Regions from separate parts of the Bradyrhizobium sp. 186 genome, predicted to be linked through region 2. Evidence: riboswitches for the same ligand, from Rfam matches in the RefSeq annotation. Region 2 holds a riboswitch; the other holds the start of a gene.
What was found. A riboswitch is a leader RNA that binds a small molecule or an ion and turns the genes downstream of it on or off. The one in region 2 is predicted to bind cobalamin.

Region 1 (15,022 bases), 3.0 Mb from region 2:
CGACGCTTCTCGCGCGCAAGAAGAGCGCGACAGCGCTGTTCGATGCGCGCACGATCGAAGGCTCAAAGCAGGCCTTCGGCGGATCCTATCCGACCGCGTGTCTCTACCTTCAGCAGTCTTTCATCGACAAAAATCCCGAAACGGTCCAGCGCCTGGTCAACGCCTTGCTCAAAACTCACCGCTGGATCAACGCAACGCCGACGGAGCAGCTCGTCGATACGATTCCTCCTGGTTACAAGACTGACAATCGCGAGGTGAATATCGAAATCATGAACGCATCGAAAGCGCTCTTCTCGCCAACCGGACAGATGGACATTGAGGCGGCCAAGGTCCCGCTGGCTGTCCTGAGCGACTTTGATCCAAAAATTGCTGCCGCAAAGATCGACCTGAACAAAACCTTCACCAATCGTTTCGCGGAACGCGCCGCACAACAACTGAAATAGCTGCCCGCCGGCCAAGCCCTCACCATCGGATCACCTAAAGGAAGGCGTCTTCAGATGTCTCTGCCGCTCACCGGCATCCGCGTCCTGGACCTGTCGAACGTGTTGGCCGGTCCGTTCTGCGGTTATCATCTCGCGCGTCTTGGCGCGGAGGTCATCAAAGTCGAAAATCCGAACGGCGGCGACCTCGCGCGGCGCCTCGGCGCCGATCCGCAAAGGGCAGAGCGCCTGCAGGGCCTCTCTTTTGTCGCGGTTAACGCCGGCAAGCAATCCGTGGCGCTGGACTTGAAGTCGGAATCGGGCCGCGAGGTATTCTTGCGACTCGTCAAAGAAGCCGATGTGGTGCTCGAAAACTTCCGGCCGAAGGTGATGGAACGGCTTAGCCTGGGCTTTGATGTGCTCAGCAGGCAGAACCCGCGTCTGGTCTACTGCGCGATCTCCGGCTTTGGGCAGAGCGGGCCGTGGTCCGCCCGTCCAGCCTATGACCAGATCGTTCAGGGTCTGTCTGGTGCCATGAGCGTCACTGGCGATACGGCCTCGGCTCCCCTGCGCACGGGCTTTCCGATCTCGGACACGATTGCGGGACTGACTGCTGCCTTTGCCATCGCCGCGGCTCTGGTCGAACAGCGGCATAGCGGCCGCGGTCGGTTCATTGACGTGTCCCTGCTCGAAGCCACCGTTGCAGCGATGGGATGGGTCGTCTCCAACCACCTGAACGCTGGTGTCGAGCCGCAGCCCATCGGCAACGAGAACTTCACCGCGGCTCCCTCCGGCACGTTCCGCACCGCAACAGGCCCGCTGAACATTTCCGCCAACGAGCAGAAGCAGTACCAAGCCCTATGCGACCTGATTGGCCGACCGGACCTGAAGACGGATCCACGCTTTGCTGGGCGCGAGATGCGCAAGGTCAATCGCGCAGCGCTGAACACGGAGTTGAACAAGGCGTTGAGTTGCAAGCCCGCTGACGAATGGGAGGCCCAAATGAATCTGGCTGGAGTCCCCGCAGGCTGCGTGCTGACGGTCTCGCAAGTTTTGCAGCAGCCACAGCTCCTCGAGCGCGGATTCGTCGAGACTTTGGCCCCAGAACAAGACGGTGCGCAGCCGTTACGAATCACGCGGCCGGGCTTCCGGCTGGATGAGGAGTTTTCGGTGCCTTCACCACCTGCGACGCTCGGAGCAGACACCGAGCGATGGCTGCAGCGGCTCGGCTATTCGTATGCGGAGGTCGAGCAACTGGTCTCAAGCCGGGCCGTCGGGACGCCAAGCAAGGAGAGGCTGATTTCCTGCCCGTCCGCGTAGCCGCGGACGGACCAATATCATGATATTCGACGGCTTACGGCGGTTGCAATCGGCAGGTTGAAGGGGCGGAACCGGAAATGAGCGAAGAAGAACTGCGACAGCAAGCGGCCCGTTGGTGGCGAACCTCCATCTGCGACATCGCGCCCGGTCGCATCGCCTATCGGGGTTATCCAATCGAAGATTTGATCGGCCGGATTTCCTTTCCCGCCATGATCTGGCTGATGTTGCGCGGCGATCTGCCGACGCCAGCGCAGGAGCGGCTGCTGCAGGCTGCGCTGGTCGCGTCCGTTGACCACGGTCCGCACGCGCCCTCCATCGCAATTGCGCAGATGGCGGTGAGCTGCGGGCTGCCCCTGAACGGTGCGATGGCCTCCGCGATCAATACGCTCGATGACGTGCACGGCGGAGCAGGGGAGCAGGCGGTCGAACTCTACGAAGATGTGCTGCGGAGGCGCGATGGCCTAGAGATCGGCGAGGCCGCGGCCGCCGCAATCGACCATTTCACCGCAAGGCGCGGCAAATATCTGCCCGGCTTCGGCCACCGGTTTCATCCGGTCGACCCGCGCGCGGCACCGCTATTGGCGCTGGTGGATGGCGCAGGTGCTGAGGGCAGTGTCAGCGGCGACTATGCCAAGGCCGCCCGCGCGATCGAGCGCGTGATGCAGCAGCGCAAGGGCAAACTCATCCCAATGAACATTGATGGCGCGACCGCGGTCATTTATGGCGAGCTCGGCTTCGCGCCTCCGCTGGCGCGCGGCGTCTTCTGCCTGTCGCGCGCGGTCGGAATCCTGGCCCACGCCTGGGAACAGACCAGGCGCAAGGATCGTAACAAGGGACCGATGCCCAAGCAGTTTGGCTACAAATATGAGGGCCAGCCGCGCCGCACGCTGGGAGGCGCGTCATGATGTATCTCGACAAGCCGCCTCAGCTGGTTGAGACCCGCGTGTTCTCGTCGATGCCGGCGGAATTTCGTCGACCTGGTGTTTCCTCGAAATGGGCGGATGCCAACCGCGGGGGCCATCCGGTGGATTGTTTCATCGAGGGGCCGTCGTTTGACAAGTCCGGGAATCTCTACGTCGTCGATATCCCCTTCGGCCGCATTTTCCGGATTTCGCGCGACGGCATCTGGTCTCTGATAATCGAATATGACGGCTGGCCGAATGGTCTGAAGATCGCACCTGATGGCCGGGTGCTGGTGGCCGACTACATGAACGGCCTCATGGAGCTCGATCCGCAGCGGGATACTATCAGCCCGCTTCTGGGGCACCGCAATTCCGAGTCCTTCAGAGGCTGCAACGACCTGCATATCGCGACCAACGGCGACATCTATTTCACCGATCAGGGGCAAACTGGATTGCACGATCCGACCGGCCGGGTGTTCCGACTGCGTCCTGACGGCCGGCTCGATTGCCTGATTTCGAACGGGCCAAGCCCGAACGGGCTGGTGCTCAGTCCCGACGAGGCCGTGTTGTTCGTTGCAATGACGCGCGACAACAGCATCTGGCGCGTGCCGCTGATGCGTGACGGCGGGGTTGCGAAGGTGGGACGGTTCAGCTTGTTCTTCGGGACCAGCGGTCCTGACGGGTTGACGATGGATCAAAAAGGGCGGCTCTTTGTCGCGCACGCCTCCCTCGGCCACGTCTTCGTCATGGCGCCGAACGGCGAAACGATCGCCCGCATCAAGTCCTGCGCTGGTGCGACCTGCACGAACCTCGTATTGGAGGCGGCAAACGGCACATTGCTCATTACGGAATCCTCTACCGGATCAGTGTTGATGGCTGATCTCGCTCACCTTCCTTGAACGTTCGCCAGCAGGAGTGACAAGGTGGTACCGAATCCTTTCACGCGACGGTCCACCGAATCAAGATGCAGGAAGGAGCCCGGTAGATGATTGGCTTGCCAGTTGCCGAGGCATTGTACTTGGCGACGAATGGATCGCATTTGTGTGCGGTGATCCGAAACTGGCGTCAGTAAGTCGCACTGTGTGGGAAGCACGAAAGAACGACTCGGCTATCGTTTGTAAGGCTGGGTCGGGCCCCGCAACGGGCCGCCGCCGACTTGGCTCCGCGCCTTTTAGCCGGGCAGGTTTCGGCTCGCGGTCCACGAGCCTTGAGAAGACCCACGTATCGCTTCGCACCATGAAGAACGCGTTGATGGCTGATATCTTGAACGTTCCCGCCAAGAAGGTCGAAGAGGTAACCGCTCGCAGTGGGAGTAAGCACCGCATCAGCGTCGAGGTTCTCGATCATGCTCGGCCGCGACGCACGCGTTGGAGCGTTCGTTTTGAGAACCAACAAGCAGCAGGATTTGCTGCTTTGAAAGTCTTTACTGATAGGCCCAGGAGCGCTTTTAACTGTGTGGAGCAGAGGTCGCAGTACTGTCATAGCCTCTTGCGCGCGCGCAATCCTCCAACCCGATATCCCCTCTCCTCGTAGAAACGGCGTACCCGTTCTAAGGCCGGATAGCCATCCGGGGGCAACGCAACCTCAATCATCTGCCAGCCTCGGCGCTTCGCCTCCGAATGTACCGCCTCGAGCAGATGCCGACCGTGGTCAGAGCTTCGGAAGTCGCGAGAAATCCATAGCTCCTGAAGCACACCGTACGCTCCGGCCGCTCTCACGGCCTGTACGGCCGAGATGGCAGCGACCCCTACAATCTGCCCGGTGACTTGTTCCTCGATGACAAAAATGAAGCCCTCTTCGGGATCCTGAATCAGGCGCAAAGCAGCCTGCTTCGCGCCTTCAAGGCTGAACTCTGGTCCGGGGCCACCTAATTCAGAAAGTAGCTTTCCGACGGCTTCTGCGATCGCGTTCTCATCTCCTGGCACGCCTTTGCGCAAAGCCGTGCCCCCGTGGGCCAGGCCTTGCGCTTCAGCGCCAACACGAACACCCGTCACGTTAGTCCCTCCAGTCCCTCTTGAGGAAATCCATGTTCAGAAAGGATACAGAAAACGCAACTGAGAGCAACTATCAAGCTCGGTAGGGAATAGGACGTCCGCACTCGCTATAAGCAACAGAGGTGAGGTAAGTGCAAGCTGTTGCCGTTCTCAGAATCGACTGCGGCTTGACTTGCTGGGAACTCATGATGGACTTCCTTCGATTGGAAAGGAAATCCACGAGACGGCACATTCGCGCGTGGGCAGGCCGGCCATGCCGATCAAACATTTCGTAAGAGTGATTGCCGATCGTCACTCACGAGCGACTCGATTCAGTAGATCTTGCAGCATGATAATCGCCGTGCCATAGGGCGCATCAGCTCGGCGCGTCTGAAGGTGAGATTCCCAAACTCGCGTGCTTCACTCGTACAAAGCTGCGCGAAGCGGGACAGGTATCATACGCGTGCGCCCGACAAAATCGTCTGAACAACATCGCGAAAGATTTTGCACGCTAATGCACTATCTTAAGCTTACCTCGAAGAATCGAAAGATAATGGCAAGCACTGCTTGTTTGGACCTTCGCTCCTCGTTTAAGGGACCGTCACGGAACGGGAGTGGTTGCGATGGAGCATGGGCAGGCCGAACTGGTCGGAGGGAAACCTGTAATCTTCGGCCAGCGTAAGGTGCGGCCGCGAGCGTGCGTGGCCGTCGGCAAGCGGCATCTGCGCGCCTTTCTACGGGATGTGCTGGAGGATATGGGGTTTGTTATCAGCGAATGCGGGACTGCTGACGAGCTGCCGCACGTACTCTGCACGGACTTCCCTGATCTGATCCTGCTCGGCATTGGCTCGGATCGCATCGAGCCTGGACGATTGCTCGAGATACTCGTACGCGAAGAATTTGCAGGCAGAGTGCTGGCGTTCGGCGCCCGCGAGTCGATCGTCATGACGGCAGTGCAGCAGGTCGGGGGCGAATATGGACTTGATATGCTGCCGCCGCTGAGGACGCCGTTTGCAGCCGAGACGCTGCGCGATCGGGTCGCCATGCTCTTGCCCAGAGAGCCGGCGCCCCGTCCCGCAGTCCATGTCGGAGAAGCCTTACACGCTGGCTGGCTTGAGCTCTGGTATGAGCCGAACTTTGACGCGTGTACCCTCAGCCGCCGCGGCGCCGAGGCGCTTGTGCGAATGCGGCACCCGACCTGGGGCGTTGTTCCACCAGCCTATTTCATCCCGGAGGCTCACGATCCGCATTTTAGGGAGTTGTCGCAGTTCGTGATCGACCGCGCGATCAAGGATTGGCAGTATCTTCTGGAGCAGCAAACTTCGATCGATCTCTCCATCAATCTCCCGGCAGCATTCCTGATTGACCCGCAGGCGGTACGCGATCTCTGTCAGCGCATGCCGTCGCACCCCGCTTTCGGCGGCTTGACGATTGAAATCGAGAGCGAGGAAGCGATCCAGAACCTAGATCTCCTGATCGAGGTCGCGCGTGAGGTTCGCTTTCACAACATTGGCCTTGCAATCGACAATGTCGGCGCCAATTGGCCGCAGCTGATGGGGGTCGAAAGATTCCCGTTCATGAAATTAAAAGTGGACCGGCAGTACGTCGCCGGTTGCGGAAATGGGCCCCTGAAGCGAACGGTGTGCCGCCATATCGTCGATCTAGCCAAAGAGTACAGTGTGCGCACCGTCGCCGCAGGTGTGGAGAGCCACGCCGACCTGATCGCTGTGACCGAACTCGGCTTCGACCTTGCGCAGGGCCATCTGTTCGGAAAGGCCATGCCGCTGAAGCAATTTGCACAGTCATCTTTCAGCCCTGTTCCACTTCGTCCAAAATAGTTGCATGAGGAGTGGCTGAGCACAGCCAGGCAAAGCGTACCAGCGCTCGCCCGCGCCGCCATACCTACTCGGCACCAGGCATGCGGCTGACTGCAATTAAATCGGTCACTTTGCAAAGCCAGTATCGCTCCTCCCGGCGGATTCATTTCCCTCCGAAGCGACGCCGAAGGTTATTGTAGCACAAACCCGTTTTGGCAAGCCTCCAGCGAGTCAATCCGCGGAGTTAACGTTGCAGCCGTGAGCGAGGCTTGCACAAAACCTCCAGTCAGGGCGTGTGACCGGAGGTTTGCCGAGATCCGGCGTAGACGTGCGTCGGCTCGCGGCTTTTAGTCGCGCCGCCGGTTTCGGAATCGTCGAGCGTCGCTTGGCCCCGCGCTGCCATGCCAGACAAACCAACGGAAGCTCGCAGCGGTCGAGTCGCGACTGGCTCTCGGAGTAGGGCCCGAGGGCTCGCATAGCTTGAAATTGAAGTGGCCCGTTGCTGTCGCAGATGCAACATGGTCTCAGACCCGGGACAGCACAATTGGGCAAATTGCCCATCATTGAGCGCGTCTGTGTTTGGCACGGCATTTGAAAGGGATCGCCAATGGCATCGCTCGCCTAAGGAGTCGGAAGGCATGGCTTACAAGATCGTCGCTTCGCAATGCACCGTTTGTGGGGCATGTGAGTTCGAGTGTCCCAACGCGGCGATCAGCCTCAAGCGTGACATTTACGTTATCGATGCCAAAAAGTGTACGGAGTGCGAGGGCCATTCCGACACGCCGCAATGCGCGGTCGTCTGTCCGGTGCCTGACACCTGTGTCCCGTCTAAGACAGCATAAGCAGCCCGCGTCCAGACGGCTTCACCGCTCGATTTCGCGAACGAAGTAGTAGATGTCGAGCTTGAGGAGGCCGCCGACCGCATGGGGCGCATCGAGGTCGATCAACATCGTTATGACCTTAAGGCGCTGATCGACTCCGAGAAGCCCTCGAAGGGCTCTGTCAGAGGACACCGTCAAATTTGTCTCGAATAAGGACAAGGCCGCCTCGATGCTCCAGTCGCCGCGTCGAGGCTTATCGTCGCTGGCTGACGAGCCAAGGCGAAGTGGACGGGCGTCGAATATCACAAGATCGACTTGCAGGATATCTAAAAGCTACGTCACGGCCGAAGCCGAAGAGACGGTCTCCTCGCGCGACGAGATCGGTCCGGAGATCCTGAAGACGTACGAGAAGCTCGGCATCCGCTTGCCCGTGGTCACCGTGCACGAGTGCATGGAGCGTAGAGTCATAGCACGATCCCGCCGTGCGCGCTCTCGCCGCTTACTCCAGTTTCGCAAGTCAGCGTGCATCCTGAGGTCCGGAACTGTTCCTGCGATGTCGCGCAGGCCAACGTCCAGGCTGCACTATTCGCCAAGCGGCGACGGAGACAACGAGGCGCGCGCCAAAGTCGCTCAGCACGTGAGTGCCTGGCGCACCGAGGAGATCATCTTGACCAACGCCACGGAGGCGATCGAGCTCGCGGCTCGTCGTGGGGCAGGCCGAACACAGGCAGTCCGACCTGATCATCCGTTCGATCCTGGAGCAATCCGGCCTTGGCAATTCCTAAGCAGCCTCATCGCGCTGTGATCAAACGGATGCCGGCGAGGATGATCGCAACTTCCTCACAGGCGAGTTCGAGAAGCTGCTGACGGAAAAGATCAGGCTTTGTCGCGATCATGCAGATGTCGAAAGCGCCCAGCGCGTTCGTTCTGCTCGCGTTAGCCCATCCGATTACGAGAACAGGGTGTTGAGCGGACGCATTCACAAGCGGAGCCTCCACAGATCCACGCGTTTTCACGAGGCCCGGAGTAAGACCGTTGTAGCCTACCTAGTACAGTTCGCAATCGCTTGGGCAATATCGCAGCGACACTCAGTAGGTTGACGGATCGATCCTCGTGCGCATAATGCCAGCCGTCGTGGTCTCCGGATTTCGTTTGATCCGGAGCTAAGAGGGAAGCCGGTGCAATGCCGGCGCTGCCCCCGCAACTGTAAGCGGCGAGCCGCTGTCCAACGAAGTCACTGAAGCCATGCGGCTTCGGGAAGGCCGGACAGCAGCGACGACCCGCGAGCCAGGAGACCTGCCTCGACAATATATCGTCCACGGGCGGGGTGTCCCGGTGTGCGCCAAGCAGCTGTCGCTCACGCGATATTCGCTGCATGCGTCCGCCATGGCCTTTGCCCCAATTATGGGGTCTGAGCTATGTCTATTCTTTCGCTTCCCGTTGCCACACTGGGGACGTCACGCATCGGCCCACGACGCGAACTCAAATTCGCGCTCGAGAGCTACTGGGCGGGAAACTCCAGCGAAGCCGAGCTCCTCGAGGCGGGGAGTGGACTTCGTGCCGCTAATTGGGCACGGCAGAAATCCTGCGGTGCGACCGTCATTCCTTCGAATGACTTCTCGCTCTACGACCATGTGCTCGATACCAGCGTAATGGTGGGAGCCATTCCCGACGTCTACAGCTGGACCGAAGGTCCTGTGTCGCTCAAGACCTACTTCACCATGGCGCGTGGCGCTCAGGACGGTGATCACGCTCAGCATGGGCCTGGCGTAGCCGCACAGGAAATGACGAAGTGGTTCGATACCAACTACCACTACATGGTGCCGGAATTTCACCAGGATCAGATCTTTAAGTATTCCTCTCGAAAGCCGATCGAGGAATATGAGGAGGCAAAAAGCCTCGGCTACCAAACGCGCCCCGTCCTAGTTGGCCCAGTCACTTTCCTGAAGCTCGGCAAAAGCGCAAATCCCGCATTCAATCCGCTGTCGCTGCTTGATAGGCTCCTCCCAGTCTATGTCGATGTTCTCCGCGAACTAGCCTCGCGCGGTGCTGAATGGGTTCAGCTCGACGAGCCATGCCTAGTGATGGACGTCGACGAAGCATCGCGGGCGGCTGTCCGCCGGGCCTATGCTCATTTCGCAAAGGTTGTGCCGGCCCTTAAAATCATGCTGGCCACTTATTTCGGCGCTATCGGCGACAATCTTGAAACAGCCTTGGCCTTGCCCGTTGCCGGGCTTCATGTCGATCTGGTTCGGGCACCCGACCAGTTGGACGCAATTGTCGCCACAGCCCGCAGAGATCTCGTGGTCTCGCTAGGCGTCGTTGATGGTCGCAACGTGTGGCGCTCCAATCTTGCGGCGCTGCTCGACCAACTTGCCCCTATGGTCAAAAAGCTGGGCAGGGACCGTGTTCAGATTGCTCCTTCCTGCTCGCTGCTTCATGTTCCGATCGACATTGAGCTAGAGACCGATCTCGATCCCAATCTGAAGACGTGGCTGGCGTTCTCAGTTCAGAAGATCAAGGAACTTTCGATATTGGGCAAAGCGCTGGCCGGCCATGCTGCCGAGGTGGCCGATGAACTTGCGGTTTCGGAGGACGCAGCCGTGATCCGCGAAACATCGCCCGAGATCCACAATGCGAATGTCGCCGGACGAATGGCCGCGATTGACGATAGCATGCGTCGCCGTCGCAGCGCGTTCACCCAGCGTGCCGACGTCCAGCGCGTCGCGTTCGCATTGCCGATGTTTCCAACGACAACCATCGGATCCTTCCCGCAAACGGCCGACGTCCGGAATGCGCGTGCGGCTCATGCGCGGGGAGCGCTGAATGACACGCAGTACGAGCAGCTTCTGAAAGCGGAGACAGCCCGTACCGTGCAGTGGCAGGAAGATATCGGCCTGGACGTGCTCGTACACGGTGAGTTCGAGCGCAACGACATGGTTCAATACTTTGCCGAGCAGCTGTTGGGCTTCGCTTTCACCAAGCACGGCTGGGTTCAGTCTTATGGCTCGCGGTACGTTCGTCCGCCTATCCTGTTCGGAGATGTCTCCCGGCCGAAGCCCATGACCGTTGAATGGTGGCGCTATGCGCAGTCTCTGACCAAAAAACCCGTCAAGGCTATGCTGACCGGACCGGTGACGATCCTGAACTGGTCGTTTGTCCGTGACGACATCTCGCGGAGCGAGACATGCCGACAGATCGCTCTCGCGATCCGAGATGAGGTCATCGACCTTGAGGCGGCTGGAGCGACCATGATCCAAATCGACGAGGCTGCGTTGCGGGAGGGATTGCCGCTACGCAAATCGCAGTGGAAGAACTATCTCGATTGGGCAGTGGACAGCTTCCGCGTTTGCTCCTCCGCTGTCGCCGACGGAACTCAGATCCATACTCACATGTGTTATTCCGAGTTCAACGAAATCATCGATGCGATCGCAGCAATGGATGCCGACGTCATATCAATTGAGACGTCGCGTTCTAAGATGGAATTGCTCGAGGCCTTCAAGAGCTACAAATATCCTAATGAGATCGGGCCTGGCGTCTATGACATTCATTCACCGCGCATTCCCGCAGCGGCGGAAATCAAGCAGCTGATTGTGCTGGCGCGGCAGCGAGTTTCCGATCGGCAGCTCTGGATCAATCCCGACTGCGGACTAAAAACTCGAAGGTGGGAGGAGGTGCGTCCCGCGCTCGTCAATATGGTGGCCGCCGCACGCGAGTTGCGGGCTGAGCCATGATGGTGCGGAGCGTTTCGCCAATGCGTTTGTGAATAAGATGCACGCGCTTTGGGGGCTTACGATGTCCTTGCGAGCTCCCAAAGTTCCCAGCGCCTGGGAATGCCGGCCGGCGTCGGCGGAGGCGGTCGCATGCAGCCGGCGACAAGCTCGATTCTCGACCCGACGGCCGACAGCATGCCGGCGACGCCCGATCAGGTCACATATTGCGAAGTCATTAACGCTCGACGCGAAGCACAGCCCTACTTTTTCATTTATCCACCGCGTGGATGCGTCCCATCACAACAATCTATTTTACCGCCCTTACGGAACGTCATACGAAATTGGCGCCTTGGCACGATCTTCGGGAAGATAATCGAGCGTTGTTGTTTGGGGGTGCCAAATGCTGCTACGCGACGGCAAACTGCCGCTTGTGTTTCAGGGCACGGCAGCCAAACCGCTTGCGCGGGATCCCAGCTCGATCAAGGCACTGCCTTGCCAGTCGGACAGCGGGCGAGTGGTGGGCAAATCGTGAAGTTTCCGACAGGAGCGGAAGGTAAGCGGCTCCAGATTTCGCGCGGAGTGATATCCGCTTCTCGTTGTTTGACGGCGAATGCCCTCGCCGAAAATCGATCGCCGGTAAGTCCTCCCTACCGACGAAAGCTGGTGCGATGCGTAAAGCAGCGTCGTTCCTGCGTGACTTTCGCCCGGCCTCCGGAAGAGGCCGGGCTTTTTTTTGGTGCGCCAGGCATGGCGCGGAGCGCGGTGACTGGCGCGATTTGACCGGAGTGGTGTCCGGTCGATGACTTGGAGGTGAGAGTCCTCTACGGACCCTGGTGATGGGAACCGTTAGCTGAACAGCAAGGGCGTCGTCGCGAGGCGGGGTCTGAAGGAAGCTGTAAGCAAAGTGCCGGCCTGACGAACAGCCAGCGCATAGGAGGCGTCCGCATCCGGGCGAGGGAGCCAAAATTCCCGAAGCCCGATATCACCCGGAGGGTGCGGCCGTAGATGCGACAGGTAGATGGCACGAAGGTCACGCGACTAACCCTGGGAGGTCTGCCGCCCTGCCCCCGGCAACGGGTGTGCTACCGGCGTTGCAAGGCGTCGGGAAGGGGCGGCAGAAGTCAGCAGAGGCCGTAGTAGCCGGCAGCACCAAGCTGGCGAAGGGCCGAACGTCGAGTACCGGAGGAGGCCGGTCTGTCGATGGTGATAGCAGATGCAGACGATGACGCTGAGATGCGTCGTGCTCATCCCGAGGGTAGCGGCCGGAAGCCGCCAGAGCAGGGAATGGGTTGCATCAATCGCCACAGCAAGACCGCAACCTTCCCCTCCGGAGGTGGAGACGCGGCTGACGGAGGAGATCGTCAGCCGAGCGAACATGATAGCGGCCTACCATCGGGTGTTGGCGAACAAGGGCGCCGCGGGCATTGATCGGATGACCGTGGAGCAGTTGCAACCGCATCTGAAGGAGCACTGGTCGCGCATCAGAGAAGAACTGCTGGAAGGCCGTTATCGGCCGCAGCCGGTGCGCGGGGTGGAAATCCCGAAGCCCGGTGGAGGGATGCGCCAACTGGGCATCCCGACGGTGGTGGATCGGCTGATCCAGCAGGCGATGCATCAGGTGTTAATGCCGCTGTTCGATCCAGGCTTCTCCAAGGCCTCGTACGGCTTCCGTCCAGGGCGCAGCGCGCACGATGCGGTGCTTGCCGCGCGGGCGCATGTGGCTGAGCGCCGACGCTTTGTCGTCGACCTCGATCTGGAGAAGGTTCTTCGATCGGGTGAACCAAGACGTGCTGATGGCACGGGCGGCGCGCCGGGCTGCGGACAAACGGGTGTTGCGATTTGATCCGCCGCTACCTGCAAGCTGGATTGATGACGGGCGGGATTACGACGGCGCGGAGCGAAGGCACGCCGCAACGCGGTCCTCTCACCTCTATCGAACATCCTGCTCGACGATCTGGACGAGGAACTCGAGCGACGGGGCCATGCCTTCTGCCGCTACGCCGACGACTGCAACATCTATGTTCGGACGCGGCGGGCTGGCGAGCGGGTGATGGCGTCGGTCACGCAATTCCTGACGGAGCGGCTACGGCTCAAGGTCAACGCCGCGAAGAGCGCTGTTGACCGTTCCTGGGTGCGGACCTTCCTCGGCTACACCATGACCGCGCACAAACAACCGCGCCTGCGGGTGGCGGTCAATAGCGTGAAGCGGTTGCGGAGCAAGCTGAGGACGAGGCTGCGCCAAGACCAACCCTGGCGGTGACCCCCAAACCCCCATCCTGCGCGGCTGGCTGCAATACTTCCGGCTGGCGGAGGCCAAAGGGGTGTTCGAGGAGCTTGACGGCTGGATGCGGCGCAAACTGCGCAATATCCTCTGGCGCCAGTGGAAGCGACCGCGGACACGCCGCAAACGCTAGATGCAACGCGGGCTCGATCCGGAGCGGGCATGGCGGTCGGCCTACAACGGCGGCGGTCCCTGGTGGAATGCCGGGGCCAGCCACATGAACGATGCCTATCGCGCCGCCTTCTTCGTGCAACTCGGGCTACTGTCCCTCATCGAATTGCACCGCCACCTCAACGTGCCTGCCGAACCGCCGTATACGGACCCGTACGTACGGTGGTGTGGGAGGGGGAAGCCGTGAGGCTTCCTCCTACCCGATTGCCTAGTAATGAGTGACAGCACGGGATCATTCATTTTCACGTCATTGCGGGATGCCGGGTTCTTGCGTCGCATTTGTTACTATTCGGCAAGGCATGACGCTGGTGCTGTTAATCCTATCGGTCTATTGAAGGCTTTGGCGTCGTGTTCGTACGGGTGGGTAGTATCGGATACTCGATCTTAGGTAGCCGCCCGGTTAGCGAATTCAGAAACGCGACAATGTCGTTTTCTTCCCCATCGCTAAGCTTGGCGCCGAGCTGGATTTCGCTCATCAGGGCAACAGCTTGCTTCAGGCTCCAAACCTGCCCCGAATGGAAGTAAGGGGCTCGCAACGCGACGTTCCGCAACGGCGCCGCGCGGAAGACATATTCGTCGCCGACCGCCTTGGTGACCGCGAATCGGCCCTTATCGGCTTCCGGAAGCAGGGTTGCGTCCGGCTTCTTCATCACGCCGAACTGGAAGTAGGCCTGTCCACCGACATTGATTCCATTGTGGCAAGAGGAGCATCCCTTCTCCATAAACAGCGCCAACCCTGACTTCTGCTGATCATCGAGAGCATGTGTATTGCCCTCCAAATACTGATCGAAGGGGGCCGCAGGTGTAATGAGAGTCGCTTCAAAAGCCTCGATTGCCTTCGCAAAGTTTTCGAAGCTGACCGGTCTCGCTTCGTTCGGGAAAGCGTTTTTGAACAAGGCGACATAGCTGGCCATTGAGTTCAAGGTGTCGAGCACATGATCCGGAGTCGCATTCATTTCGGCACTCGCCTGCACAGGGCCAGTTGCTTGCGCCTTGAGGTCCGCGGCGCGTCCGTCCCAGAATTGCGCCGCATTGAACACCGCGTTGTAGACGGTTGGGGCCCGACGTAGGCCGACCTTCCAGCCGTGACCGACTGAGGTCGGACCGGCATCGACTCCGCCGCTGCCGAGATTGTGGCACGTATTGCAGCTAATGATCTCGCTTGCCGATAGCCGCGGATCGAAGAACAGAATCTTGCCAAGCTCGACCTTTTCGTGCGTGACTGGATTGTCCTTTACCGCAGGAATGACTGAGGGGATCGGACGGAAGATCTGCCTGGCGGTTCTCATCAGATCATCGTCCGCGCTAGCTCCTGACGACATCAGCAGCCCAATCGCCAAAACAGATGCTTCAGCCACAAGCCGAAGCTCCCGGATCGATTTGTTCATACACCCGCCTCATCAGTTCTGATTGTTAATCAAGGAAACAGTCGAAAGCGATGCCACACCCCGTTCCCTCAACGGGCCCGGCGCAGCACCGGATCCTCTGAAGCGAGGCTGCATCAAATGTTCGATTTCGAGGTGCTCGCTGCCGGCGTTCGCCCACGATGCTTTAAGCCGTTATTTGATTCGCGAGTTCGCTTTGAGCTTAGATCACGACCTTCCT
Region 2 (15,022 bases):
GAAGCCGACCGGCGCGCTTGGCCGGCTCGAGCAACTCGCGATCGAGCTTGCGGGTCTGCAAGCAACCGAGCAACCCCGTGCCGCGCGGGTGCCGATCGTCATCTTCGCCGGCGATCACGGCATCGTCGCGCAGGGCGTGTCGGCCTATCCGCAGGAGGTAACGATTGCGATGATGGCGAATTTTGCCTCGGGCGGCGCCGCGATCTCGGTGCTGGCGCGCGAGCTTGGCTCGAGCCTGGAGGTCGTCGACGCGGGCACGCTGGCGCCATCGGAGGTCGCCGATATCGTCACGGACAAGCCGCGCAACGGCACGCGCGATTTCAGCGTTGAGGCAGCGCTTGCGCCCGCGGAGCTGGCAGTTGCCTTCGAAGCCGGCCAGCGCGCGGTCGCGCGCGCGGAGGCCGCCCAGCCCGATCTGCTGATCTTTGGCGAGATGGGCATCGGCAACACCACGACATCAGCGGCGATAGCCGCGGGCCTGCTCGGCCTGCGCGCCGAGGAGATCGCAGGCAGCGGCACCGGCATCGATGCGGTCGGCCGGGCGCACAAGGCGCGCGTGATCGATGCCGCGATCGCGCGTCATGGGGTTGCCGGTGCCTCGGCCGAAAAGATCCTGTGCGCCATCGGCGGCCTCGAAATCGCAGCCATCTGCGGCGCGATCATTGCGGCTGCGCAGCGCCGCATTCCCGTGTTGATCGACGGCTTCATCGTATCGGTCGCGGCGCTGGCGGCCGTGCGGCTGAATCCCTCGTGCCAGCCGTTCCTGCTGTCGTCGCATCAATCGGCGGAGCAGGGGCATCGGCTGGTGCTTCGTGCCCTGAACGTCCAACCGCTGATCAGCCTCGATCTCAGGCTCGGCGAGGGATCGGGCGCGGCGATCGCGCTGCCGCTGGTGCGGCTGGCCTGTAGCCTTCACAATGACATGGCGACGTTTGCGCAGGCCAATGTGCCGGATCGGCCAGTCTGATCAGGCTCAAGCCACGCGGTGATTGACGGAGACGACGCGCCAGCCGCTCGCGAGCCGATCGATCCGGGTGAGGGAGAGCGGATCAATCACGAAGCGCAAGGCGGCTTGCGGCTCGAGACCCAGCGCGATGCACAGCGCGGCGCGGATCGTGCCGGAATGGACCACGAGGGTGGACGAATCCGCCCCGATCCGCGACAGGCCCAGCCGGACGCGCGCGACCTGATCCTCGAAGCTCTCACCGCCCGGCGGCCGCGCGCGGGCCGGATCGCTCCAGAACTGCGCATAGGCATCGCCGCCCGTCGCGGCGAGTTCGTCGTGCCGCCGGCCGGTCCAGTCACCAAAATCCTGCTCGCTGAATTCACCCACGAGCACCGGATCGAGCCCCAGCGCGCGCGCCGTCTCGACCGTGCGCCGTGACGGGCTCGCATAGCTCACCGCGTCCCGCGGCAGGTGCTGCCGCACTGCCTCCAATTGCGCGCGATCGCCGAGATTGGCCGGAGCATCGGCCGCATGGATCGTTCCCGCGACGCCGTCGACGGTCGCATGCCGTATCAGCCAGAGGAAGGTCTCGCCTTCCATGCGAAAATCTCCAGGGAAAGTTGGTCGCTGTAGCAAAGACGCCGCAACAGGTACATTGACTCTGTCTTGATCGTAATCCTAGATGGTCAGGACGGTTTCCCCATCCGGGGATGAAAAGGGAATGCGGTGCGGGGACGTTGTCCCCAATGCCGCGGCTGCCCCCGCAACTGTAAGCGGCGAATCTTGCGTCACAAGCCACTGGGTATCTCGGTCCCGGGAAGGCGACGCAAGGTGATGACCCGCGAGCCAGGAGACCTGCCGTCAGCCGTGGTCACACGCGAAGATGTCGGTCGGGGAGTACAGACATTCGGCTTCATCGGAAGGCTGAAAGGCCCAGGGTGAGACCTCGTTCGCTGTGACGTGCCACTGACGTCATACCGAGGTCCTAAACCATGTCTTCCGTCCGTCTTGTGCGACCGCGCGCGTTTTTGCTCGCGTCCGCCGCTCTCACATCGTTTGCTGCCATCGATCTACCCGTAGCCTTGGCGCAGCAGGCCCGCGAACCGCTGCCGCCGATCGAGATCGCCCCGCAACAGTCCCGCAAGCCTGCCAGGCCCGCGGGACGCGAGGGGCAGGGCGCGCGCCGCACAGCAGCGCGCCGTTCCGCGCCCGCGCCGCTCCCGCCAAAGCCGGTCGTGCCGGCTGCGACGGTGCAGACGCCGCTCAATACCAATACGGTCGCCGAGAGCGCCTCGCGCCTCGGCCTGACGGTGCGCGAAATACCGGCGACCCTCGAGGTGATCTCGGCCGAAACCATGCGTGAGCAAGGCTATCGCACCGTGTCAGACGTCGCGCAGGGCGCGGTGGGCGTCACCTCGGGCGACAACCCGGCCGAGCCCTCGGCCTTTTCGATGCGCGGCTTCACCAACAGCCAGATCAACACGCTCTACAACGGCATCAAGATCGGCCCGCAGAACATGACCTCGCGGATCACAGATACGGCCAATCTGGAGGCCGTGGAATTCTTGAAAGGTCCGGCCTCGCTGATCTCGGGCGAGGGCGCCGCCGGCGGCGCGATCAACTTCGTCACCAAACAGCCGCACACCGGACCGATCCGGAACGAGGCGGACTTTTCCTATGACTCTCTAAATTCGTTCCGCGCGCATTACGGCTCCGGCGGCAGCACCAATGTTCAGGGGCTGGACTACCGCTTCGATATCAGCCGCTCCTTGCTCAACGGCTTTGCCGACGACACCAACACCAAGACGCTCGACGTGTCGGGCCAGCTCAACTACCGCATCTCGGACAACCTGAAGATCTGGGGTGCGATCGAGTATAGGGAGGACCGCGGAAAGGCCTATTGGGGCGCGCCTCTGGTGCCGATCGCCTTCAGCGGCTCGCATGCCACGACTGGAATCGTCTCGGGCAACTACATCTCGAACTTCAACAAAACGAATCTCGGACCGGTCACGATTGATGACCGCACTTTCAACACCAACTACAACGTCCTCGACAATCGCAACGTCGCCCAGGAGGTGTGGCTGCGCGGCGGCTTTGAGCTGAAATTGGCACCTGACTTGACGCTGAAGAGCCAGGCCTATGGCTATAGCGCGGAGCGCACGTGGTTCAACAATGAGGTCGAGGCGTTCAATGCCAGTTCGGGCCTCCCCAACTCGAACATGGTGGATCGCGAGCGCTTCTACGTCGCGCACAGCCAGCGCCTCGTCGGGAACATCACCGACCTGATTTGGGATGCGAATATCGCGGGCTTCGACAACCGCATGGTCACGACGCTTTCCTCAAGCTATCTCGATTTTGTCAGGCCGGGCGCGGCCAACTTCCCTGACGACTACGTCTCGTTGGTCGATCCCGCGCGCGGCTATTACGGCCTGCTCACGACGCAGCAGCAGACTGCGCGCATCGACAACGAGGCGCTGTCATTCGAGGACCGGTTAAAACTGACGCGCAGCTTTGCGCTGATCGGCGGCCTGCGCGTCGAGCATATCGGGCTCGACCGCAATTCGACCGACGTGAACGGGCTGGAGAAGGCTAATTTTCCGTTCTCGAAATCCTGGGCGCCGGTGACGGGCCGCATCGGCTACACCTGGGAGGCCGTTCCCGGCCTGACCTTCTTCAGCCAGTACGCCACGGGCGCCGATATCTCGGCCAACAACATCTTCCTGCTTGGGCCTACCCAGCCGCTCGACCTCACGACCTCGCGCACCTACGAGACGGGCGTCAAGCATCTGTTGTGGGACAACAGGGCGGAGTGGTCGTTCTCGGCCTACGACATCCAGCGCAAGAACGTCTATGCGGCCGCTGGCGGCATGCAGCTCAATATCGCCGGGCGGCAGGAATCCAAGGGCGTCGAGCTCGCCGCTTCGGTCCGCCCGATCGAGGCGTTGCGGCTGTGGGGCAATATCGCCTACGTCGATGCGCGCTATGCCGACTACAATTTCGTCGGCGGCTCGTTCTCCGGCAATACGCCGCCGAACGTGCCGCGCATCGTTGCCAACGCCAGCGCCTCCTACCGTTTCTTCACGCCCTGGCCGGTGGAGCTCGGAATCGTCAGCCGTCATGTCGGCGACCGCTACAACACGGACGCGAACACGGTGACGCTGAAGGCCTACACTGTGGCCGATGTCTATGCCTTCGTCGACATCCCCAGGACGGTGTTCAATGCGGTTGACCAGGCCCGCCTGACGTTCCGTGTGCGCAACATCACCGACAAGCGCTACGCGATCTGGGGCGATCCGTTCTATCCCGATCAGATCCTGCTGGGCGCGCCGCGCACCTATGAGATTTCGGCTGCGTTCAAATGGTAGGGCGTTGAGACCATGGGCGCGATCATCCTGTTGCACCGTTGGCTCGGGATCGCGTTCTGCCTGCTGTTCGCGATGTGGTTCGCGACGGGGATCGTGATGCACTTCGTTCCGTTTCCGTCGCTGACGGAAGCGGAACGCGTTGCCGGGCTTGCGCCGGTGGACCATGCTCAGGTCACTATCCCTGCTTCTGACGCGGTGGCCGCCAGCGGGGTTGCGGATGCCACGCGCGTTCGCCTGATCCAGCGGAGCGACGGACCGGTCTACATCGTCTCGGGACCATCGCATTTGCGCGCAATCCGCGCCTCGGGCAGAGGCGACGCATCGGTGACGTCTCCTGATATCGCGCTCGCCATCGCGCAGGAGCATGCCCGCAATCGCGGGTTCGATGCCGCGGGCGCCGTGATCGTCGCGCGCGCGGACTATGATCAATGGACCGTCCCGAACGGTTTTGATCGCCACCGGCCGCTGTTTCGCGTGGCCCTCGGCGATGCCGCCGGGACGGAGGTCTATGTCTCGTCGCTCACCGGCGAAGTTGTCCTTGATACGACGCGAAACGAGCGTGCATGGAACCTGGTCGGTAGTGTCCTGCACTGGATCTATCCGACGGTCCTGCGAAGCAACTGGGCGCTATGGGACAGCGTGGTCTGGACATTGTCGCTACTGGCGTCGATCGCAGCGCTGCTGGGAGCGTTGCTCGGGATCAGCCGGATCGGAATTCGAGGGCGTCAAATCTCGCCATACCGTGGCTGGCATGCGCTGCATCACCTCATCGGCCTCGTTGCGACGGTCTTCGTGTTGACCTGGATTTTCAGCGGGTGGCTCTCCATGGATCACGGCCGGCTGTTCTCGCGCGGGCAGTTGACCCCGGCTGAATCCGACATAATGAACGCTTGGCCGGACTGGCCGGTCGTTTCATCATTCGTTCGGCAGCCGATATCGTCCTCGGCCCGCGAAGTCGAATGGTTCGCCTTCAACGGCGATGTTTATCGTCGTGACCGGGTCGCCCTTGGCAGCCAGATTTTGGTCAGGGCAGGAGACGCTGGCCGCGATAGGCAGACGGGATTGCTGAGCGCACACGAGGTCCAGGATTTGACGACGCGCCTTGCGGCTGGCTGCGACGCACCGTCCGTGCTTGCGGTCAACGACGACTATCCCGCTCGGTCCATCGTTGCGGCAGCGCCCGCCTACCGTTCCCGATGCGGCGACCTCTGGTTCGACATCGACAGCGCCAACGGCAGCGTGCTGCAAAGGCTGGATGCGTCGCGGCGGGCCTATCGCTGGTTCTATAGCGCGCTGCACACGCTCGACTTTCCAATTCTCGTGACGCATCCGCTTTTGCGCGACGTTCTGATCGTGAGCCTTTGTGCCCTCGGGATGCTGTTCTCCGTCACGGGTATCGTCATCGGCTGGCGCCGCTTGCGGTCCTCCTTCATTGCCCGACGGGTTTGAAACCCGCGACAGTTCAGCTCTGAGCGCGGGCTGCACAGATTTGCTACACGGCGACACGAATTGCGGCAGTTCTCGCTTTAACAACGCGCTTGACATCGTATCCGATCTCAACGACCGTAATGTGCAAGCGTAGGGCAAGACGGCCCATCGACGCGATAAGTTCAACCATTTCCAACACCACGCGTTCGTCGCGTGTTCGGTTGGCGGCGAGGGCGCCCTCGGCTTCACAGCCGACGGGCGCTTTTTTGTTTTTGGATCGAGTGATGACGCGGAAACAGTATCGGATCGGCGTGATGTTCTCGACGACGGGCTCCTACAGCGTCGTCGCACGTTCGATCCTCAACGGTGCATTGCTCGCGTTAAGGGAAGTCAATGCGAGCCACGACGACATTGCGCTTGAGCCGGTGGTGGTCAACCCGTCCGGCGACCTCGCGCGCTATCGTTCGCTCAGCCTCGAGCTCCTCGGTTCCGGCATCCGGCACGTGGTCGGCTGCTACACTTCGTCGAGCCGCAAGGAGGTGATCCCGTGCTTCGAGAAGTTCGACGGACTGTTGTGGTATCCGTCTCACTACGAGGGCTTCGAGAGCTCCGATAACGTCATCTACACCGGCGCCGCGCCCAACCAGCACGTGCTGCCGCTGGTGGACTATCTGGCCTCCCGCGTCGGCTCGCGCGCCTTCTGCGTCGGCTCGAACTACATCTGGGCCTGGGAGAACAACCGCATCTTCCGCGAGGCGCTGACCGCGCGGGGCGGCACCGTGCTCGCCGAGCGCTATCTCTCGGTCGGCGATACCGAGGTCGACCAGGTCATCACGGCGATCATCGATCAGCGTCCCGACTTCGTCTTCAACAATTTGATCGGCACCAGCGCCTATGCCTTTTTTCGGGCGTTCCGGGCCGCTTGCCGGGCGCGCGGCATCGATCAGGCTGCGGAGATTCCGGTCGCTAGCTGCACGCTGTCGGAACCGGAATTGCCGGAGATCGGCCCGGACGCGGTCGACGGACATCTGTCCTCGAGTGTCTATTTCTCCTCCCTGAATTCGCCAGAAAACGGTGCCTTCATTCGCGCCTACACGACATCCTTTCCGGACGGACCGGTCTCGTCGGCAGATGCTGAATCCTCTTACATCGCCGTCAAATTGCTCGCGGCAGCATTGTCGCAGGCCGGCACCGACGATGCCCGCACGGTGCGCGCCGCCGTGGCCGATCAGCGGCTACGCGCTCCGCAAGGCGAGGTCCGCATCGACCGGCAGACCTTTCACGCCTGGCTTACGCCGCGCATCGGCCGCTCGGCTGCCAACGGGCAGTTCGAGGTGCTGCTGGAATCCCGCGAGCCGATCGCGCCCGATCCCTATCTCGTCCAGTCGTCGCCGCGCTTTGCCAGCGCAATGCGCTCTCCGCTGTTGAAAGTGGTGCAATCATGAGCTCCCGACTGTTACAGAACTTCAAGGGCGGCCGCGCGATCGTCGTCACCCGGCGAGGGGGATGGGAGAGCGCGCTCGAAACGACGCTCGCCAAGCTCGGCGTCTCGACGGAATATCCTGAGATCATCGACGGCCACGCGCAGATCGACGTCGCGGGCCTTCAGGCCGACCGTGACATCCTGTTCGTCGACGGCGATCTCGAAGGCGCGGTTGCGATCGAGGTCAACCCGGCCTCGCGCCTGCCGCCGGTGCCGGTGATCGGCCTGGTCGGTGTCGAGGCGCCGAGCCGGCTCAAGGCGCTCGTCAATCTCGGCGCGACCTCGTTCCTGCGCAAGCCGGTGCATGGCGGCGCGGTCTACACGTCTCTGTTCATGGGCATCAACCAGTTCCTGCTGCGCGCTGAAATGTACGAGCGCTTGCAGGGCCTCGAGGAGCGTCGCCGCGGGCGCCGCGCGGTGATTCGGGCCGTCATCCTGCTAATGCAGCAGGATGGCCTCGACGAGGAGGGGGCCTATTGCCAGCTCCGCCGCGACAGCATGCGCGCGCGGCAGAATATGGAACTCTATTGCGAGGAGTTTCTGAGCAAGCGGGCGAAGCCGCCCGACACGTCCGGCCGCACAACCGGCATCACGCTGCAAGGCGGCAACAAGCAGGCCATCTAGGAGAACCAAATATGCCCAAGTCTGTATTGCGGGGGCTGCGCGCCGCAGCCCTCACGGGGACGCTTGTCTTCGGATCACACCTGGCGCTCGCAGCGGAAAACCCGATCAAGCTCGGCGTACTGGAGGATCAGTCGGGCGATTTCGCCGCCGCCACCATCGGCAAGGTCCACGCCATCCAGCTCGCCGCCGACGAGATCAACAAGGCCGGCGGCATCATGGGCCGGCCGCTGGAGCTCGTGCCCTACGACACGCAGTCCGACAACACCCGCTACCAGGAGTTCATGCGCCGCGTGCTCCAGCGCGACAAGGTCGATGTCGTGTTCGCGGGTTTCTCTTCGGCTTCGCGCGAGGCGTATCGTCCGATCGTCGACCAGTTCAACGGTTTCGCCTTCTACAACAACCAGTATGAAGGCGGCGTCTGCGACGGCCACATGATCGTCACCGGCGCGGTGCCCGAGCAGCAGTTCTCCACGCTCATTCCCTACATGATGGAGAAGTACGGCAAGAACGTCTACACGCTCGCAGCCGACTACAATTTCGGCCAGATCTCGGCGGAATGGGTGCGCAAGATCGTCAAGGAGAACGGCGGCAAGATGGCCGGCGAGGAGTTCATCCCGCTCGGCGTGTCGCAGTTCTCGCAGAGCATCCAGAACATCCAGAAAGCCAAGCCGGACTTCGTGGTCACGCTGCTGGTCGGCACCGCGCAGGCTTCCTATTACGAGCAGGCCGCGTCCGCCAACGTCAACCTGCCGATGGCGTCCTCGGTCAACGTCGGTCAGGGCTACGAGCACAAGCGCTTCAAGCCGCCGAGCCTGAAGGACATGTACGTCACCACCAACTACATCGAGGAAATCGACTCGCCCAAGAGCAAGGAGTTCTACGCCAAGTTCAAGGCGAAATTCCCGAGCGAGCCCTATGTGAACCAGGAGGCGGAAAACTCCTACCTCGCCGTCTATCTCTACAAGCAGATGGTGGAGCGGGCGAAGTCGACCAAGCGCGAGGACATCCGCAAGGTGATCGCGATGGGTGACGTTTGCATGGACGCACCGGAGGGCAAGGTCTGCATCGACCCGAAGAGCCAGCACATGTCGCACACAATCTATCTGGCGAAGGTCGGGGCCGATCACGCGATCTCCTTTCCGAAGACCTGGGAAGACATCAAGCCCTATTGGCTCGGTGACGCCGGCTGCGACCTGACGAAGAAAGATCCGATGGCCCAGTACACGCCGTCGAATCCGCCGCCGAAACCCTGACGGCGGTTGGTCGCCCCGGCAAGTCCGGCACGCCGGGGCGATCACGGACATCCGCGGCGGCAACGTCGCTTCTCTCACCAGTCTGGTAGGTCTATGGACATCGCGACCCTTGCATTCTCGGCGCTCTATCAATTCGGCGACGCCTTCGCGTTCCTGGTGCTGTCGGCCTGCGGGCTCGCGGTGATCTTCGGCATGATGGGTGTGATCAATCTCGCCCATGGCGAGTTCATCATGTGCGGCGCCTATGTGACGGCTGCGACCGTGCATGCCGGTCTGCCATTGCCGCTGGGGATTCTGGCTGGAACTATCGTATCCGCGCTCGTCGGCGTGCTGGTCGAACTCGCGGTGATCCGTCATCTCTACGACCGGCCTCTCGACACCATCGTCGCGACCTGGGGGCTCAGCCTGATCGCGACGCAGGGCACGCTGATCATGGTCGGTTCCACCATGGCGGGCGTCGGCACGCCGTTCGGGAGTTTTCAGGTCGGTGACTACTCCTATTCGATTTATCGCATCGTGCTGTTCTGCGCCGCGCTCGGCGTCCTGGCGGGTCTCTATGCCCTGTTCAACTGGACGCGATTCGGCGTGTTGGCGCGCGCCACCATTCAGGTGCCGCATATGGCGGCGGCCCTCGGCGTCGACACGCGGCTGATCTACAGCCTCACCTTCGCCTGCGGGGCAGGGCTCGCCGGCCTTGCCGGCGGCCTGTACGCGCCGACCATGACGCTGGTGCCGACCATGGGCGCCACCTTCATCATGGAAGCGTTCGTCACGGTCGTGATAGGTGGCGCCGACGTCTTCCTCGGCACGGCGCCGGCTGGCGGCGTGCTTGCAGTGGTGAAATCGGTGATGACGTCGTGGCAGGGGCAGTTGTTCGGCCAGATCGGCCTGTTGGTCGCCGTCATCATCGTCGTCCGGGTTCTGCCGAAAGGCATCTCCGGCTTCGTGCTGCGTGAGCGCACCTGACGGAGTGATGGCGTCGTGAGCGGTTTCCTGTCCTTGTTCCGCCGTCTCGAAGGCCCGCAGACCGTCGGTCGCGGCCGGGCCTTCTGGGGTCTATTCGCCATTGTGCTGGTGGCCGCGCTGGCCTATCCGCTGTTCAGCGACGGCTACACCGTCGGCAACACCGTCTACTTCTTCGTCTGGGTATTCATCGCGCTCAGCCTGTGCCTGATCTGGGGTTATGGCGGCTCGCTCTCCTTCGGCCAGACCGCGTTCTTCGGAATCGCCGGCTACAGCTACGGCATCCTGACCATCAATTTCGGCGCGGCCTATGGCTTCACGCTGATCGCGATGGTGGTCGCTGTCGCTATTGCCGCGCTGTTCGCCGTCCTGCTCGGTTACTTCATGTTCTTCGGCCGTATCGCCGGCGTCTTCCTCGGCATCGTCACGCTCGCCGTGACCCTGATGCTGGAGCGCTTCATGGCCCAGACCGCGGGACCGGAGTGGCACATCGGCAGCGCGCGGCTGAACGGCTTCAACGGCATGAGCGCGATGCCGCCCTTGACCATCCCGTGGCCGGGCGAGCCGATCGTGCTGTTCGCCGACATCGGTCTCTATTACCTCGTGCTCGGCCTCCTCGTCTTCGTCTATCTCGGGCTGCGCATTCTGATGAACTCGTCGTTCGGCAACGTCATCGTCGCGATCCGCGAGAACCCGGAGCGGGCGGAGATGCTGGGGTACGACGTGCGCAAGTACCAGCTCATCACCTTCGTCATTGGCGCCGCGCTCGCAGGGGTATCCGGTGTGCTCTACACGGTGTGGGGACAATACATCACGCCCTCGAGCATGGGCATGACGGCGGCGGCGTTGCCCCTGATCTGGGTCGCAGTCGGCGGCCGCAGCGATCTGACATCGACCGTGATCGGCACGCTGGTGGTGCTTGCCGCGTTCCAGGCGCTGACCATCTATGGCAGCCAGTATGCGCTCGTCTTCATGGGCGTGCTGCTGGTGCTCACCGTCCTGATCGCCCCGAATGGCCTCGTGCTCGGCGTGATGAACTGGCTCGGACGGCTCGCCATCCGCCTCACGCAGAGGGCAGGCTGATGTCGCTGCTCGAGCTTCGCAATCTGAACAAGCATTTTGGCGGCCTCCACGTCACCAACGCCGTGGACCTCACGCTTGAAGCCGGCGAAATCCACTGTCTGATCGGCCCGAACGGCGCCGGCAAGAGCACGTTGTTCCGCCTGATCCTTGGCGAGCATTATCCCGGCAGCGGCGACATTCTCTTTGCAGGGGAGAACATCACGGCGCTGAAGTCCTTTGCGCGTATTCACCGCGGCCTCTCCGTCAAGTTCCAGGTGCCCGGCGTCTTTAAGGGCCTGTCGGTTCGCCAGAATCTCGAGATCGCATTGCAGAGCCGCCATCGCGGCGCGGACCTCGAAGCGGAGATCGGCCGGCTGCTCGTCTTCCTCGGACTGGAGAGCGAGCAGGCCCAGACCGCCGGCAATCTCAGCCATGGCCAGAAGCAATGGCTCGAGATCGGCATGGCGATCAGCCTGAAGCCGCGCCTTCTGTTGCTCGACGAGCCGACTGCCGGCATGTCGCTGGAGGAAACGCACATGACCGGCGCGATGGTGCAGCGGCTCAATGCCGACGGCATGACGGTGCTGGCGATCGAGCACGACATGGCATTCGTGCGCCAGGTCGCCCAGCGCGTCACAGTCTTGCATCTCGGCCAGGTCTTTGCGCAGGGCACGATTGACCAGATCGTCGCCGACGAACGCGTGGCGGCGATCTATCTGGGGCAGGCCCATGCTTGATATGCCACGTAAGGAAGTGATCCTCTCCACGCTGGGCCTGCGCGCCGGCTATGGCGGCAAGCCGGTGCTCCAGGGCCTCGAGATCGAGGTACGCGAAGGCGAGATCGTCGCCGTCATCGGACGCAACGGCGTCGGCAAGTCCACCCTGATGAAGAGTCTGATCGGGCTCGTGCCGGCGATGAGCGGCTCGATCGTCTATCGCGGCGAGGCGGTGGATTCGCTGCCTGCGCACAAGCGGGCGCGCCTCGGCATGGGGTATGTGCCGCAGGGGCGCGACGTGTTTCCGCGCCTGACCGTCGGCGAGAATGTTGCAGTCGGCGCCGCGATCAAGGGTGGTGGGATTCCCGAGGCAGGCCGGCGCAAGATCGTCGAGGCGTTCCCGATCCTCGCCGAGCGCTGGAATCAGCGAGCCGGCACCATGTCCGGCGGCCAGCAGCAACAGCTCGCGATCGGACGGGTCCTGATCGCCGATCCCAACCTGATTCTGCTCGACGAGCCGTCGGAGGGCATCCAGCCCAACATCGTCCAGGACATCGCGCGCAATATGGTCGAGCTCAATCGCAGGACCGGCGTGACCATCATCCTGGTTGAGCAGAATCTCGACATGATCCGCGCCATGGCGCAGCGCTGCTACGTCATGGACAAGGGTCGCATCGTCGCAAGCCTCGATCGCTCGGCGCTCGACGACGAAGCGGAGATGCGCCGACACCTCGCAGTTTGAAAGCGGCGCCCACAACCAAGGAGAACAGCAATGGCCTGGCAAAACGATTCCATTATGGCACGCAAGGGCGTTGCCAAGGGCGAGCGCGGTACCCAGTACACCATCACGGAAAGCGAGCAGGGCAAGTACCACTATGTCTACGGCCCCTATGTGAATCCGGTGCTGACGGTTGATCCCGGCGCCGTCGTCGCTGCCGAAACCCATGACGCTTTCGAGGGTGCCATCAAGAACGAGAGCGACAGTCCATCGAAGATTCTCAATTTTCCGTTCCTCAATCCGCAGAACGGGCCGATCCACGTCAACGGCGCCGAGAAGGGCGATGTGCTCGCCGTCTATATCGAGAGCATCGTGCCGCGCGGGCCGCAGCCGTGCGGTACGACCGTGGTCATGCCGGACTTCGGCGGGCTGGTCAGCACGGGACAGACCGCGCTGCTCAACCCGGCGCTGCCGGAGCGGGTGAAGAAGCTCGTGATCGATGCGAAGACCGGGACCAAGTGGAACGACAAGATCACGCTGCCTTATGAGCCGTTCATCGGCACCATCGGCACCTCGCCGGAGATCGAGGCGATTTCCTCATTGGTTCCGGACTACTACGGAGGCAACATGGATTTGCCGGACGTCGGCGTCGGTGCTGTCATCTATCTGCCGGTCAACACCAAGGGCGCGCTGCTCTATCTCGGCGACTGCCATGCCGCGCAGGGTGACGGCGAGCTCTGCGGCGTCGCCATCGAGCATCCGACCTTGACCACGGTGCAGATCGACCTGATCAAGAACTGGACCATTGCCTGGCCGCGGCTCGAGACCAAGGACTTCATCATGACCATCGGCTCGGCCCGGCCGATGGAGGATGCGGCCCGCATCGCCTATCGCGAGCTCTGCCGCTGGATGGCAGCGGATTATGGTTTCGAGGAGATCGACGCCTATATGCTTCTGACCCAGGCCGGACGCGTCCGCCTCGGCAACATGGTCGATCCCAAATACACGCTGGGCGCCTCCATCAAGAAGTCCTATCTGGTTTGAGGACCGGTCAGGTCATGTCAGGGATCCACAAGGTCGCCGCCGTCCAGTTCGAGCCGACCATGTTCGAGAAGGAACGCAACGTCGCGCGCCTGCTCGAACTCTGCGAGCAGGCCGCGGCCGCCGGTGCGAGGCTCATCGTCACGCCGGAAATGGGGACGACCGGCTATTGCTGGTACGACCGTGCCGAGGTCGCGCCCTTCGTCGAGAAGATCCCGGGGCCGACCACCGACCGCTTTGCGGCGCTGGCCCGCAAGCATGATTGCTACATCGTTGTCGGCATGCCCGAGGTCGACGAGGATGGCATCTACTTCAACGCGGCCGTCCTGATAGGGCCCGACGGCATCGTCGGTCGTCACCGCAAGACGCATCCTTATATCTCCGAGCCAAAATGGGCGGCGGCGGGCGATCTGCACAATCAGGTATTCGAGACGCCGGTCGGGCGCATTGCGCTGCTGATCTGCATGGACGTCCACTTCGTGGAAACGGCACGGCTGATGGCACTCGGCGGCGCCGACGTCATTTGCCACATCTCGAACTGGCTGGCCGAGCGCACGCCGGCGCCTTACTGGATCAGCCGAGCCTTCGAGAACGGCTGCTATGTCATCGAAAGCAATCGATGGGGGCTCGAGCGCACGGTGCAGTTCAGCGGTGGGAGCTGTGTGATCGCGCCGGACGGGCAGGTGATTGCCGTGCTCGACAAGGGCGATGGAATCTTGCTCTCCGAGATCGATCTCGATGCCGCGCGCGCGCGCCGTGTGCTCGGCGAGGCCGTGTTCGCGCAGCGACGGCCGGAGCTCTATCCGGAACTGCTCACCGACACCTTCAGCTGGAATCCACGCGACTTCTTCGGCCTCTACGAGCACGAGCCCTGGCCGCCCGGAAAGACCTCGCGGGTCAGCGTCGCGCAATTTGCACCTGTCGATGACGTCGTTCAAAATCTACGGCAGATCGAAGCGCAGGCGCGGGCGGCCAAGGAAGAAGGCGCCGAACTTGTCGTCTTCCCGGAACTGGCGGTGACGGGCCTGGCCGATCCCGCGAAATCGGCGCAGCCGATACCGGGACCCGCGACAGACAGCCTGCGCAGCATCGCAGGCGAGTTCGGTATCTATCTTGTCTGTGGTCTGGCTGAGCGTGACGGAGATGTGCTCCACAACAGCGCATGCCTCGTCGCGCCTGACGGAAAGATATCGGTTTATCGCAAGACGCACCTCGCGGCTGACGAGAGAAGCTGGGCAACCGCCGGTGACGGATGGACCGTCGTCGACACGCCGATCGGCCGCATCGGGCTGTTGATCGGCCACGACGCATCGTTTCCGGAAGCGGGGCGGGTGCTCGCACTTCGCGGCTGCGATCTCATCGTCTGCCCCGCGGCGATCAAGGGGCGCTTCAGCTCGTCGCACGCGGGCACGGAGGTAATCCA

Region 1: another riboswitch for cobalamin. It lies ahead of metE (5-methyltetrahydropteroyltriglutamate--homocysteine S-methyltransferase); the one in region 2 lies ahead of IVB18_RS19285 (TonB-dependent receptor).

What each region holds. Positions count from the first base shown of each region.
Region 1 is NZ_CP082164.1:1,011,277-1,026,298, forward strand. It holds gene IVB18_RS04560 (ABC transporter substrate-binding protein) at 1-443, shown strand, start outside; gene IVB18_RS04565 (CoA transferase) at 498-1,739, shown strand; gene IVB18_RS04570 (citryl-CoA lyase) at 1,817-2,644, shown strand; gene IVB18_RS04575 (SMP-30/gluconolactonase/LRE family protein) at 2,641-3,540, shown strand; gene IVB18_RS04580 (GNAT family N-acetyltransferase) at 4,120-4,635, opposite strand; gene IVB18_RS04585 (EAL domain-containing response regulator) at 5,238-6,452, shown strand; gene IVB18_RS04590 (4Fe-4S binding protein) at 7,070-7,273, shown strand; gene IVB18_RS04595 (hypothetical protein) at 7,295-7,558, opposite strand; gene IVB18_RS51550 (hypothetical protein) at 7,586-7,720, opposite strand; cobalamin riboswitch at 8,371-8,571, shown strand; gene metE (5-methyltetrahydropteroyltriglutamate--homocysteine S-methyltransferase) at 8,671-10,986, shown strand; gene IVB18_RS04605 (reverse transcriptase domain-containing protein) at 12,179-12,808, shown strand; gene IVB18_RS04610 (reverse transcriptase domain-containing protein) at 12,920-13,225, shown strand; gene IVB18_RS04615 (group II intron maturase-specific domain-containing protein) at 13,287-13,379, shown strand; gene IVB18_RS04620 (cytochrome-c peroxidase) at 13,738-14,805, opposite strand.
Region 2 is NZ_CP082164.1:4,042,038-4,057,059, forward strand. It holds gene cobT (nicotinate-nucleotide--dimethylbenzimidazole phosphoribosyltransferase) at 1-967, shown strand, start outside; gene IVB18_RS19280 (histidine phosphatase family protein) at 974-1,546, opposite strand; cobalamin riboswitch at 1,622-1,824, shown strand; gene IVB18_RS19285 (TonB-dependent receptor) at 1,939-4,311, shown strand; gene IVB18_RS19290 (PepSY domain-containing protein) at 4,324-5,760, shown strand; gene IVB18_RS19295 (transporter substrate-binding domain-containing protein) at 6,024-7,184, shown strand; gene IVB18_RS19300 (ANTAR domain-containing protein) at 7,181-7,846, shown strand; gene IVB18_RS19305 (urea ABC transporter substrate-binding protein) at 7,858-9,099, shown strand; gene IVB18_RS19310 (branched-chain amino acid ABC transporter permease) at 9,193-10,065, shown strand; gene IVB18_RS19315 (branched-chain amino acid ABC transporter permease) at 10,081-11,145, shown strand; gene IVB18_RS19320 (ABC transporter ATP-binding protein) at 11,145-11,861, shown strand; gene IVB18_RS19325 (ABC transporter ATP-binding protein) at 11,863-12,582, shown strand; gene IVB18_RS19330 (acetamidase/formamidase family protein) at 12,613-13,602, shown strand; gene IVB18_RS19335 (nitrilase-related carbon-nitrogen hydrolase) at 13,617-15,022, shown strand, end outside.